Regions from separate parts of the Pseudidiomarina sp. genome, predicted to be linked through region 1. Evidence: predicted binding sites of a transcription regulator. Region 1 holds the regulator's gene; each other region holds the start of a gene.
What was found. Region 1 encodes ArgR, which controls arginine synthesis, uptake and breakdown. Its sites were predicted from a motif close to ANTGAATANNTATTCANT; they were not measured.
Positions count from the first base shown of each region.

Region 2: a site for ArgR is predicted at 1,430-1,447, ahead of argC (N-acetyl-gamma-glutamyl-phosphate reductase). Genes of this name have one in related genera too.
Region 3: a site for ArgR is predicted at 1,566-1,583, ahead of ACN0UN_RS04380 (citrate synthase). Genes of this name have one in related genera too.

Region 1 is NZ_JBLWWR010000002.1:140,339-143,623, reverse strand. Features, by position in the region: gene rrtA (rhombosortase) at 1-392, opposite strand, end outside; gene mdh (malate dehydrogenase) at 417-1,349, opposite strand; gene argR (transcriptional regulator ArgR) at 1,518-1,991, shown strand; gene ACN0UN_RS03545 (Dyp-type peroxidase) at 2,069-2,995, opposite strand; gene ACN0UN_RS03540 (DUF885 domain-containing protein) at 3,193-3,285, shown strand, end outside.
Region 2 is NZ_JBLWWR010000005.1:69,508-72,792, reverse strand. Features, by position in the region: gene argB (acetylglutamate kinase) at 1-368, opposite strand, end outside; gene argC (N-acetyl-gamma-glutamyl-phosphate reductase) at 365-1,396, opposite strand; gene rpmE (50S ribosomal protein L31) at 1,688-1,909, shown strand; gene ACN0UN_RS06005 (malic enzyme-like NAD(P)-binding protein) at 2,168-3,285, shown strand, end outside.
Region 3 is NZ_JBLWWR010000003.1:28,886-32,170, reverse strand. Features, by position in the region: gene ACN0UN_RS04380 (citrate synthase) at 24-1,304, opposite strand; gene sdhC (succinate dehydrogenase, cytochrome b556 subunit) at 1,782-2,156, shown strand; gene sdhD (succinate dehydrogenase, hydrophobic membrane anchor protein) at 2,150-2,506, shown strand; gene sdhA (succinate dehydrogenase flavoprotein subunit) at 2,507-3,285, shown strand, end outside.

The sequences.
Region 1 (3,285 bases):
ATCCATTGCTTGGCCAGAGCATCTTTGAGTGCTGCGTAGGCAAATAGCCCGTAGAGCGTGCCTGAAAAGCCGGCATAAACTTCATAGCTGGGGGCGCCCAGCAACTGTCCGGCGCTGCTCGCGAGTAAGATGGGTAGAGTCACCCACCAGTGCTTTGTGTCTTTTAATTGCTCAGGGAACAGCAACCAGCCAATCCAGACGCCGGTAACATTGAACCAAAGGTGGGGTTGGTCATGATGCATCAACTGACCGGTGATGATTTGCCACCACGCGCCGTCGATAACTCGGGGGTAACGCATCAGTAGTGCGTCATGCCATGGCATCAGCAGGTAGTAGAAACACAAAAGCAGAGTGCTTATCACAAGGGGTGGTAAGACACTCTGCTTTGGCATGATTCAGCCTTTTCGGTTAAAGGCTTATTTAACGAAGTCTAAGCCAGCTTGGATATCAGCTTTCAAACCGCCCAACATGTCAGCTTTTGCTTTTTCTTCGTAAGCGCTCAGTTTGCCGTATGGCAGAATTTCTTCAATACCATTTTTGCCCAAACGCACTGGGTGTGCGAAGAACAAAGCGTCTTTGCCGTCTGTTTCAACGTAGGTGCATTCAACAACGCTGTTGTCACCTTCCATTGCTTTAACCAACGATAAACAGAAGCGCGCTGCTGCCTGACCCATTGAAAGGGTTGCAGAGCCGCCGCCAGCTTTTGCTTCAACAACTTCGGTGCCAGCATTTTGAATACGCTTGGTTAGCGCTTCAATTTGCTCGTCTGAGAAGCTTAAACCGGTTTGTGACAGCAATGGCAAAATAGTAGTACCGCTGTGGCCGCCAATAACTGGAACGGTTACTTCAGCTGGGTTTTTGCCATGAATTTCTGCCACAAATGTTTCAGCACGAATCACGTCCAGGGTGGTCACGCCGAACAATTTGTTTTTGTCGTAAACGCCTTTTTTCTCAAGTACTTTCTTGGCGATAGCAACTGTGGTGTTCACCGGGTTGGTAATAATACCCACACAAGCTTTCGGGCAGTTATCAGCAATTGCTTCAACCAAGTTCGCAACGATGCCTGCGTTGATGTTGAACAAGTCTGAACGGTCCATGCCTGGCTTGCGTGGTACGCCCGCAGGAATCAACACGATGTCGGCACCAACTAAAGCTGACGCTAAGTCGTCTTTACCATAACCAGCAACAGATACCGCAGTAGGGATGTGGCTCAGATCAACAGCAACACCAGGTACTACAGGCGCTACGTCGTATAACGCCAATTCAGAACCAGCAGGTAATTGGGTTTTCAAAAGTAATGATAATGCTTGGCCGATACCGCCAGCAGCACCTAAAACTGCAACTTTCATCTCAGACTCCATCCATTTGTGTGGGGATATTTTAGGGCGAAAACTTTACTCCTTTTTCGGCCAAATTACAACCAAGCAGCTGCTGCGTAAGTGCTCGGAAACACTTGCGTTACGGTGCTGGCTGTATATGATTGAGGATTAATTTGATGCGTTGATTGAGCCAAACTTATGCCAAACAAAAAGCCAGACGACATGATTGAAGCCTTTAAGGCGTTGCTAAAAGAAGAACGTTACGGTTCGCAAGGCGACATTGTCGATGCCCTTAAAGAACAAGGCTTTGCCAATATTAGTCAGTCAAAGGTTTCGCGTTTATTAAGCAAGTATGGGGCAGTACGAACCCGCAATGCGCGGCAAGAAATGGTGTACTGCCTGCCCGCAGAATTGGGCATTCCAAGCACCCGCGCACCATTAACCCAGCTTGTTTTGGATATACAACACAATGATGTGATGGTGATTATTCGTACTACGCCGGGGGCAGCCCAGTTAATTGCTCGCTTGCTTGATTCGGTCGGCAAACAAGAAGGTGTGCTGGGCACAATTGCTGGCGATGATACAATTTTCATTGCACCGCTGAAGGTGTCAGAGATTGATTTCACACTGCAGAATGTCAAAAAACTCTTCGAAGGGCAACCACGATATTAGATATTAGATATTAGATATTAGATATTAGATATTAGATATTAGATATGATGTAACAGTGTTTTTCTAATATCAAATATCTAACGACTAATATCGCTTTTGCTTTTCAAAAAATCGATTGAAGGGGCGAAGAAGGCCGCGTTACTTACAGCTTCAATGTAATCCAGCAACGGATCATAATCGCCCTGCTCGTCTGCAATGTAACGATTTTTAAGCCAATGGATAACGTGCTGCGGCTTTCCAGTCATATACATACCCAGCAGCCCTTGTTCACGTAAATTACCCCACGGCATATTCTGGCGCAATAATTCCAAGGGTTGTTCCTTGGCGTCTACCAAACGTGCTTTTTGGGTATGGGTAACCATACTTAATACCGCTTCGCTGATCCGCTCGCCGGTAACTTTTTTACGCCCTATCACGTGTTCTTGAATTTCGGTGCTTAATTGTTCCCAGCGCCGCAGGTCATAACGAAAGCGCTGACTGAATATGTAGCTGCCGCCTTTAAAAACTGGGTCATCATTGACTAAGGCGATTTCACGACGGCGCATGCCACGCGGATTATCCGGTGCATCAATAAAGCCGAGCAAATCGCGCCCGTCCATAAAGCGGAACGTGTTGATTTGATCGATCAGTTCAACGTCGTGCCCCAGCCACTCCATCAAGGTGCGCGCGGCCTGAAAATTTACATCGAAGCGATCAGAACGCACACAGAGCATCAAATCGACTGACTCGCGCGGGGCTTGGCGGTCACCATCGTTCAAATCTGGGAAGCCGGTAAGTTGCAGCGGCCGTGACTCTGGGTACACCACGTCCCAATAGTCGCTGCCAATGGCAATGTAGCCATTGAGCATGGCTTCTGAGAAGCGTAGGTCTAAGTCTTCAAGCAACTGAGGAACTCTGGCGAGTTTACGGCGCACATGAGCCACGTCATCTGTCATGACATTCAACAACAAGGTCACCCCGTGTAAATTGGGTTCCGCGTATATCCCTGTCTGTGCGTGCGTCATAGATTCCTCGTAGATTCCTCGCCAAATACTGCGTGTCGGTCGCATCGTGCTTGTAGCGCCATGCGCGTTTGTGCGATAGATTGGTTTTCTTTCATGATGGTTTTTACCATATTTTGACACTGATGTAGATTATAAAGTCTAGCAAACTCATGTCATAGGTTAATATGTAACTGTTTGAATCAATTGCCGGAGATATCATGCGTTCAGGAACACCCGCACAGTCCAACACCAAAACTCTGTTTAAAACCAGCTTAGCAGCGACAGCCATTGCCCTGCTGCTTAGCGGTTGC
Region 2 (3,285 bases), on a different contig from region 1:
GGGTGAGGTACGCCAACCGCACCCCGGCTGTTGTCAATATCGCAGCGTACGGACAGTCCGTCGGCTAAGGTAAGGCCCACCGCGTTTAATTGGTGCTGTTGTGCCAGCGAAACCAACTGCGAGTTAATATCACCAGCTAAAACACCCGCCACAATGGGCATCTGCGCAGCAGGCGTGATGCGTTGCCCATCAACTTTCAAGCTGGTATGCCCCAGTTGCAGCAACAACTGTTCAACTTGGTCGCCACCACCGTGTACCAATACCAACGGGCGCAATTGGGCAAGTTGTTGCACTGTACTGAGTAATGCTGACAAGTTCTTCGCGTTTTGCAGCACACGACCACCTAGTTTGAGTACGAGTGTGTTCATACCACACCTCCGCGCGAAGTCAGGCCTAAGGTTGCCGGTAATTTAAAGTAATTGTTGACCAGCTGTACCGCCTGGGCTGCTGCGCCTTTGAGCAAGTTATCAATGGCGGCACACAGAATAAGCTGCTGACCATGAACAACGGCATGAATGTCACAAAATGCGGTACCCACAACGTCGTTAATAGTCGGTGGTTGCTGCCGCATACGCACAAGTGGATGTGCTGCATAAGCCGATTGCAAAGCTTGTTCAACCATCTGCTGGGTTATATCGGTTGCTAGCTGTGCATAAATGGTGGCCAAAATGCCCCGCTTAAAATTACCGAGATGGGGCACGAAGAGCACGTCACTACCGATACTTTGCGCAATTTCGGGTTGATGCCGGTGTTGTGCTACGGCGTAGGCACCAAGACTCACCTCACAAAAACTGGTGTGAGCGGCGGCTTTTCGTCCCGCACCCGAAACACCGCTAACGGCATTCACAATCGGCGTGCCCTGAATAAACTCCATCACCGGTTTTAACGCAAGTGCGGCAACCGTTGGGTAGCAGCCGGGCACTGCAATGAGCTGCTCGGAACCTTGCAGCGGCGTCCACTCTGCCAAACCATAAGGAATATGTGTGGGCGTATCAGCCGTGCGTTTAAATCCGTAAGCACGTTCATGTGCCGCGTTGTCGTGCAAGCGAAAGGCACCGGAAAGATCAAATACAACCAGTCCAGCTTTAATTAATTGGGGGGCCAGCTGTGCGCTTGCTTCATGGGGCAGCGCTAAAAAAACCACCCGAACTTGCTGAGCGAGTTGGCTCAGCAAGTTCGAGTGCCAAGGTTGCAGAATGACATCAAGCTGTCCCGCTAACTGGGGATACAAACTAGCAATAGGCTCTGCTTCTTCGCGCGCGCTGGAAGAAAATGCATGGATAAGTGTGAATTGTGGATGGTTATGCAGCAGCCAGACGAGCTCAATGCCACTGTAGCCACTTGCGCCAAATACTGCACACGGTATTGTATTGCTGTGCTCCACCAAAAAACTCACTCAACCATTTAAGAAATAACATGGCTGAATAATAATGCATATAAATTCATAAAACAAGAATAAAAATACATAATTCGTTAATGGTTATTCGTTATTGGTTATTCGAAAAAGCGCAACCACGAGTAACGATTAACGAATAACGAGTAACGCTCTTGATCTTAAAGCCCTTGGCGCTTATAATTCGCGCCCTAATTTGCTGCGTTGATTAATAAAGCAACGCATTTTTTAAACACAATTTGTATGGTATCCGGCAAAAGATCGGATGGCGATGCAGCCTAACGAGGTAATCCCATGAAAGCAGGTATTCATCCAGAATATGTTGAGCTGAGCGTATCATGCTCTTGTGGTCATTCTTTTGTGACCAATTCAACCAAAGGCGGCGAGTTGCACTTGGACGTATGTTCAGAGTGTCACCCATTCTACACTGGTAAGCAGCGTATTATGGATACTGGCGGTCGTATCGAAAAATTCAACAAGCGTTTCGCAGTGTTGGGTGGCAAGAAAGAGTCTTAATTCAGACGCTTCTGCACAGATTTACAAGAAAGGCGCCAGAAGGCGCCTTTTTTATTTCCGATATCCTCTCTAGCCAGCGGTTTTATTGAAAAAACCGATGGTGTCAATTTGTACAATCCAAAATATTCAAAGCTTTTCATAAGCCATTATCAGGTAAGATGTCTTATTGAGTGGATTCCCTCTACAATGTGGGGTATTCATAGACGTTATTTTCTCTATTCCTGTTTTCTCTATATCTAAAATAGGTATGCTCATATTATGACCGACTTTCGCAAGCAAGCTTTGGATTATCACGCGTATCCAACCCCTGGAAAAATCAGTATTGAATTGACCAAGCCAGCTGAAACCAGCAAAGACTTGGCGCTAGCGTATAGTCCGGGCGTAGCAGAGCCGGTTCGGGCGATTGCCGAAAACCCCGACGATGTGTACAAGTACACCGCTAAGGGCAATATGGTTGCGGTAATCTCAAACGGTACAGCGATATTGGGGTTAGGTAATCTCGGCCCGATGGCCTCTAAGCCCGTTATGGAAGGTAAAGCATTATTGTTTAAGCGCTTTGCTGGGCTCGATTCGATTGATATTGAAGTAACCCATCGTACTACCCAAGACTTTATTAATACCGTGGCCAACATTGCGGACAGTTTCGGTGGTGTAAACCTCGAAGATATTAAAGCCCCGGAATGCTTTGAAATTGAGCAAGCGCTGATTGAGCGTTGTGAAGTACCAATTTTTCATGACGACCAACACGGCACCGCCATCGTAACTGCCGCTGGCCTCTTAAATGCGTTAGAGATTCAGGGCAAAGATTTACGCAAAGCTCAAATCGTTTGTCTTGGTGCTGGCGCTGCTGCCATTGCATGCATGGAATTATTGATTAAATGCGGTGCGCAACGCGAGCACATCTACATGCTCGATTCCAAAGGTGTGATTCATACCCGCCGGGAAGACCTCAACGAATACAAAGCGTTATTTGCCAATAACACCGATAAGCGCACACTTGAAGAAGTGATCACGGAAGCCGATGTGTTTGTTGGTGTGTCGGGGCCTAACCTGTTGTCACCAGATGCGTTAAAACTGATGGCCGCGAAGCCAATTGTTTTCGCCTGCTCGAACCCTGATCCGGAAATTAAACCAGAGCTTGCCCTGGCGGTACGCGACGATTTAATCATGGCAACCGGCCGTTCAGATTATCCAAACCAAGTGAATAACGTGTTGTGCTTCCCGTTTATTTTCCGCGGTGCGCTGGATGTTCGTGCAAAAGCCATTAACGACGAGATGAAACTTGCCGCTGTGGAAGCAATTCGCACCTTGGCAAAAGAACCTGTTCCAGAGGCGGTTTTGAAAGCTGCAGGCGTCGATAAACTGGAATTTGGCAC
Region 3 (3,285 bases), on a different contig from region 1:
CTTTTTGCTAATTATTGGTGAAATTAACGCTTCAGTGGTTTGAAATCGCGTTTTGACTCACCGGTATAGAGTTGACGTGGGCGACCAATTTTCTGGTTCGATTCGCCCATCATTTCGTGCCAATGTGAAATCCAGCCAACGGTGCGCGATAATGCGAAGATAACCGTAAACATGTTGGTTGGAATACCAATAGCTTTCAAAATGATACCTGAATAGAAATCAACGTTTGGATAGAGTTTCTTTTCAACGAAGTATGGGTCTTCAAGCGCAATACGCTCCAGTTCCATTGCCACATCAAGTAATGGGTCGCTGATTTTAAGCTCTTTCAACACTTCATGCGCGCTGTCACGCATTACGGTCGCACGCGGGTCAAAGTTTTTGTAAACACGGTGACCAAAGCCCATCAGACGGAACGGGTCGTTCTTGTCTTTTGCTTTGTCGATGTATTTAGGAATGTTTTCAACCGAACCGATTTCTTTCAGCATACGCAAACAAGCTTCGTTCGCGCCGCCGTGAGCAGGCCCCCACAAAGACGCAACACCAGCAGCGATACAGGCATAAGGGTTGGCTCCCGAAGAACCGGCCAAGCGCACTGTTGATGTGGATGCATTTTGCTCATGGTCAGCATGCAGGGTAAAGATGCGGTCCATTGCTTTCGCAACAGTTGGGCTAATCTTATAGTTTTCAGCAGGTACAGAGAACATCATGTTCAGGAAGTTTTCTGAGTAACTGAGATCATTGCGCGGATACACAAACGGCTGACCGATACTGAATTTATAAGCCATAGCAGCAATAGTTGGCATTTTCGCAATCAGGCGATAGCCACTGCGTAGGCGCTGTTTTTCATCATGAATGTCTAAATCATCGTGATAAAACGACGATAAAGCACCAGTGACAGCACATAGCATTGCCATTGGGTGCGCGTCGCGGCGGAAACCGTTGAAGAAGTTATGCAAGCCTTGGTGCACCATGGTGTGCTTGGTGATTGTTTGCTTGAATTTTGCGTATTCTTCTTCGTTTGGCGCTTCGCCATGCAGCAGCATATAACATACTTCGAGATAATCCGCTTGAGTCGCAAGCTGATCAATTGGATATCCGCGATGCAGAAGAACGCCGTTTTCACCATCAATGTAGGTAATCTTTGATTCGCATGAACCTGTAGCTAAGAAACCAGGGTCAAAGGTGAAGAAACCATGCTTGCCTAAAGTACGCACGTCAATTACATCATAGCCGGCTGTACCAGATAATACTGGCAATTCAATGGATTGGCCGTCAATCTGCAGGGTGGCTTTACGATCAGCCATAAGGAAATCTCCTTGTTTAAGTCTGCTTCATCACTAAAAGGGCGATAGAATTTACTTGATCTTAACCGTTGATGTCAATTCAAACGGCTGTTTAAACCGATCGAATGTGCTGACACACATCAATCATTTTATTGATCGAGCTGGTCAGTTTAACACATCAGCTTTACGAAATTTCGTTAAAGTTGGATGACATGGATCGGAATTAAAAATTATCGAGTCAGTGTTATACGCGCTTATACGACCTCGTTGTATGCGACTAAGGTAGAATTGTTATTCAACGCTGGATTTTATTGGCTTGATCTATTGATAATTAATTTACGTTTTTAACCGAAAGAGGCCGCTAAGGAATTGTAATTCATTACTATGGCTTATATACTTTGGCGGCGATCTCACAGGGTCCTCTCGCCGTCAGGAATAGACGAGGATGTTTGAAGTTCCGAGCATGTTAACAATGCTTTTCGTTAAGGCACAACAATCGTGAAAAAACAAAGACCTGTAAATTTAGACTTAAATACTATCAGCTTCCCGGCTGCAGCCATTAGCTCAATTCTTCACCGTATTTCTGGCGTCATTATGTTGGTTGGCGTTGGTTTTTTGGTGTGGGCACTAGCTATCTCACTTAAATCTGCTGAAGGTTTTGACTTGGTGCACGGCTTACTAACTGGCTTTATCGCTAAGTTTATTGCCTGGGGCATCATGAGCGCACTGGGCTACCACTTACTCGCTGGGGTACGCCACATGTTTATGGACATGGGCTATTTTGAAGAACTTGACTCAGGTCGAGTCAGCGCAAAAGTGGTGTTCGTGCTAGCAATCATTCTTTCAGTATTAGCAGGGGTATGGTTATGGTAAAGGCAGCTTCAACATTTGGCCGCAGCGGTAGCCACGACTTTATTTTGCTACGCGCGTCCGCCATCATTTTGGCGTTATACAGCATTTTTATGGTGAGCTTTTTGGTTTCTGCTGACGTAATTACTTACGCTTCATGGACCAATTTGTTTGCGCATTTGGGCATGAAGATTTTCACCATGCTGGCGTTAACAGCTATTTTGATTCACGGCTGGATCGGAATCTTCCAAGTGCTGACTGACTACGTTAAAAAAACTGGCTTACGAGCTTTTCTTCAATATGCAGTATGTGTCGCATTAATCGTTTACTGGTTAGCCGGTTTACTGGTTGTGTGGCCGGTGGAGGGTGTCTAAGTGAGCGTACAAACACTTGAATTTGACGCCGTTGTAATCGGCGCTGGTGGCGCTGGTATGCGCGCGGCCTTACAAATCTCTCAATCAGGCATGACGTGTGCCTTGATGTCTAAAGTATTCCCAACCCGTTCTCATACAGTATCTGCGCAAGGTGGTATCACCGTTGCTTTGGGTAACGCCCATGAAGATAACTGGGAATGGCACATGTTTGATACTGTCAAAGGGTCAGACTATATCGGTGACCAAGATGCCATCGAATATATGTGTAAAACCGGTCCTGAAGCTATTTTAGAACTGGAAAATATGGGTTTGCCATTTTCTCGTTTTGAAGACGGCCGCGTTTATCAACGTCCATTTGGCGGTCAATCAAAAGCATTTGGTGGCGAGCAAGCAGCACGTACAGCTGCGGCTGCCGACCGTACCGGTCACGCCTTGTTGCATTTGCTGTATCAGCAAAACGTGAAGAACAAAACCACGGTATTTTCTGAGTGGTATGCACTTGATTTGGTTAAAAACGAAGACGGCGCGATTGTTGGTGTAACAACACTGAACATTGAAACCGGCGAAATCTTTTATGTAAAAGCCAAAGCCGTTGTTCTTGCAACTGGCGGCGCAGGTCGTATCTTCGCTTCTACCACGAACGCGCACATTAATACCGGCGATGGCGTTGGTATGGCATTGCGTGCTGGCGTGCCAGTACAAGATATGGAAATGTGGCAATTCCACCCAACCGGTATCGCTGGTGCGGGTACGCTGGTAACTGAAGGTTGCCGTGGTGA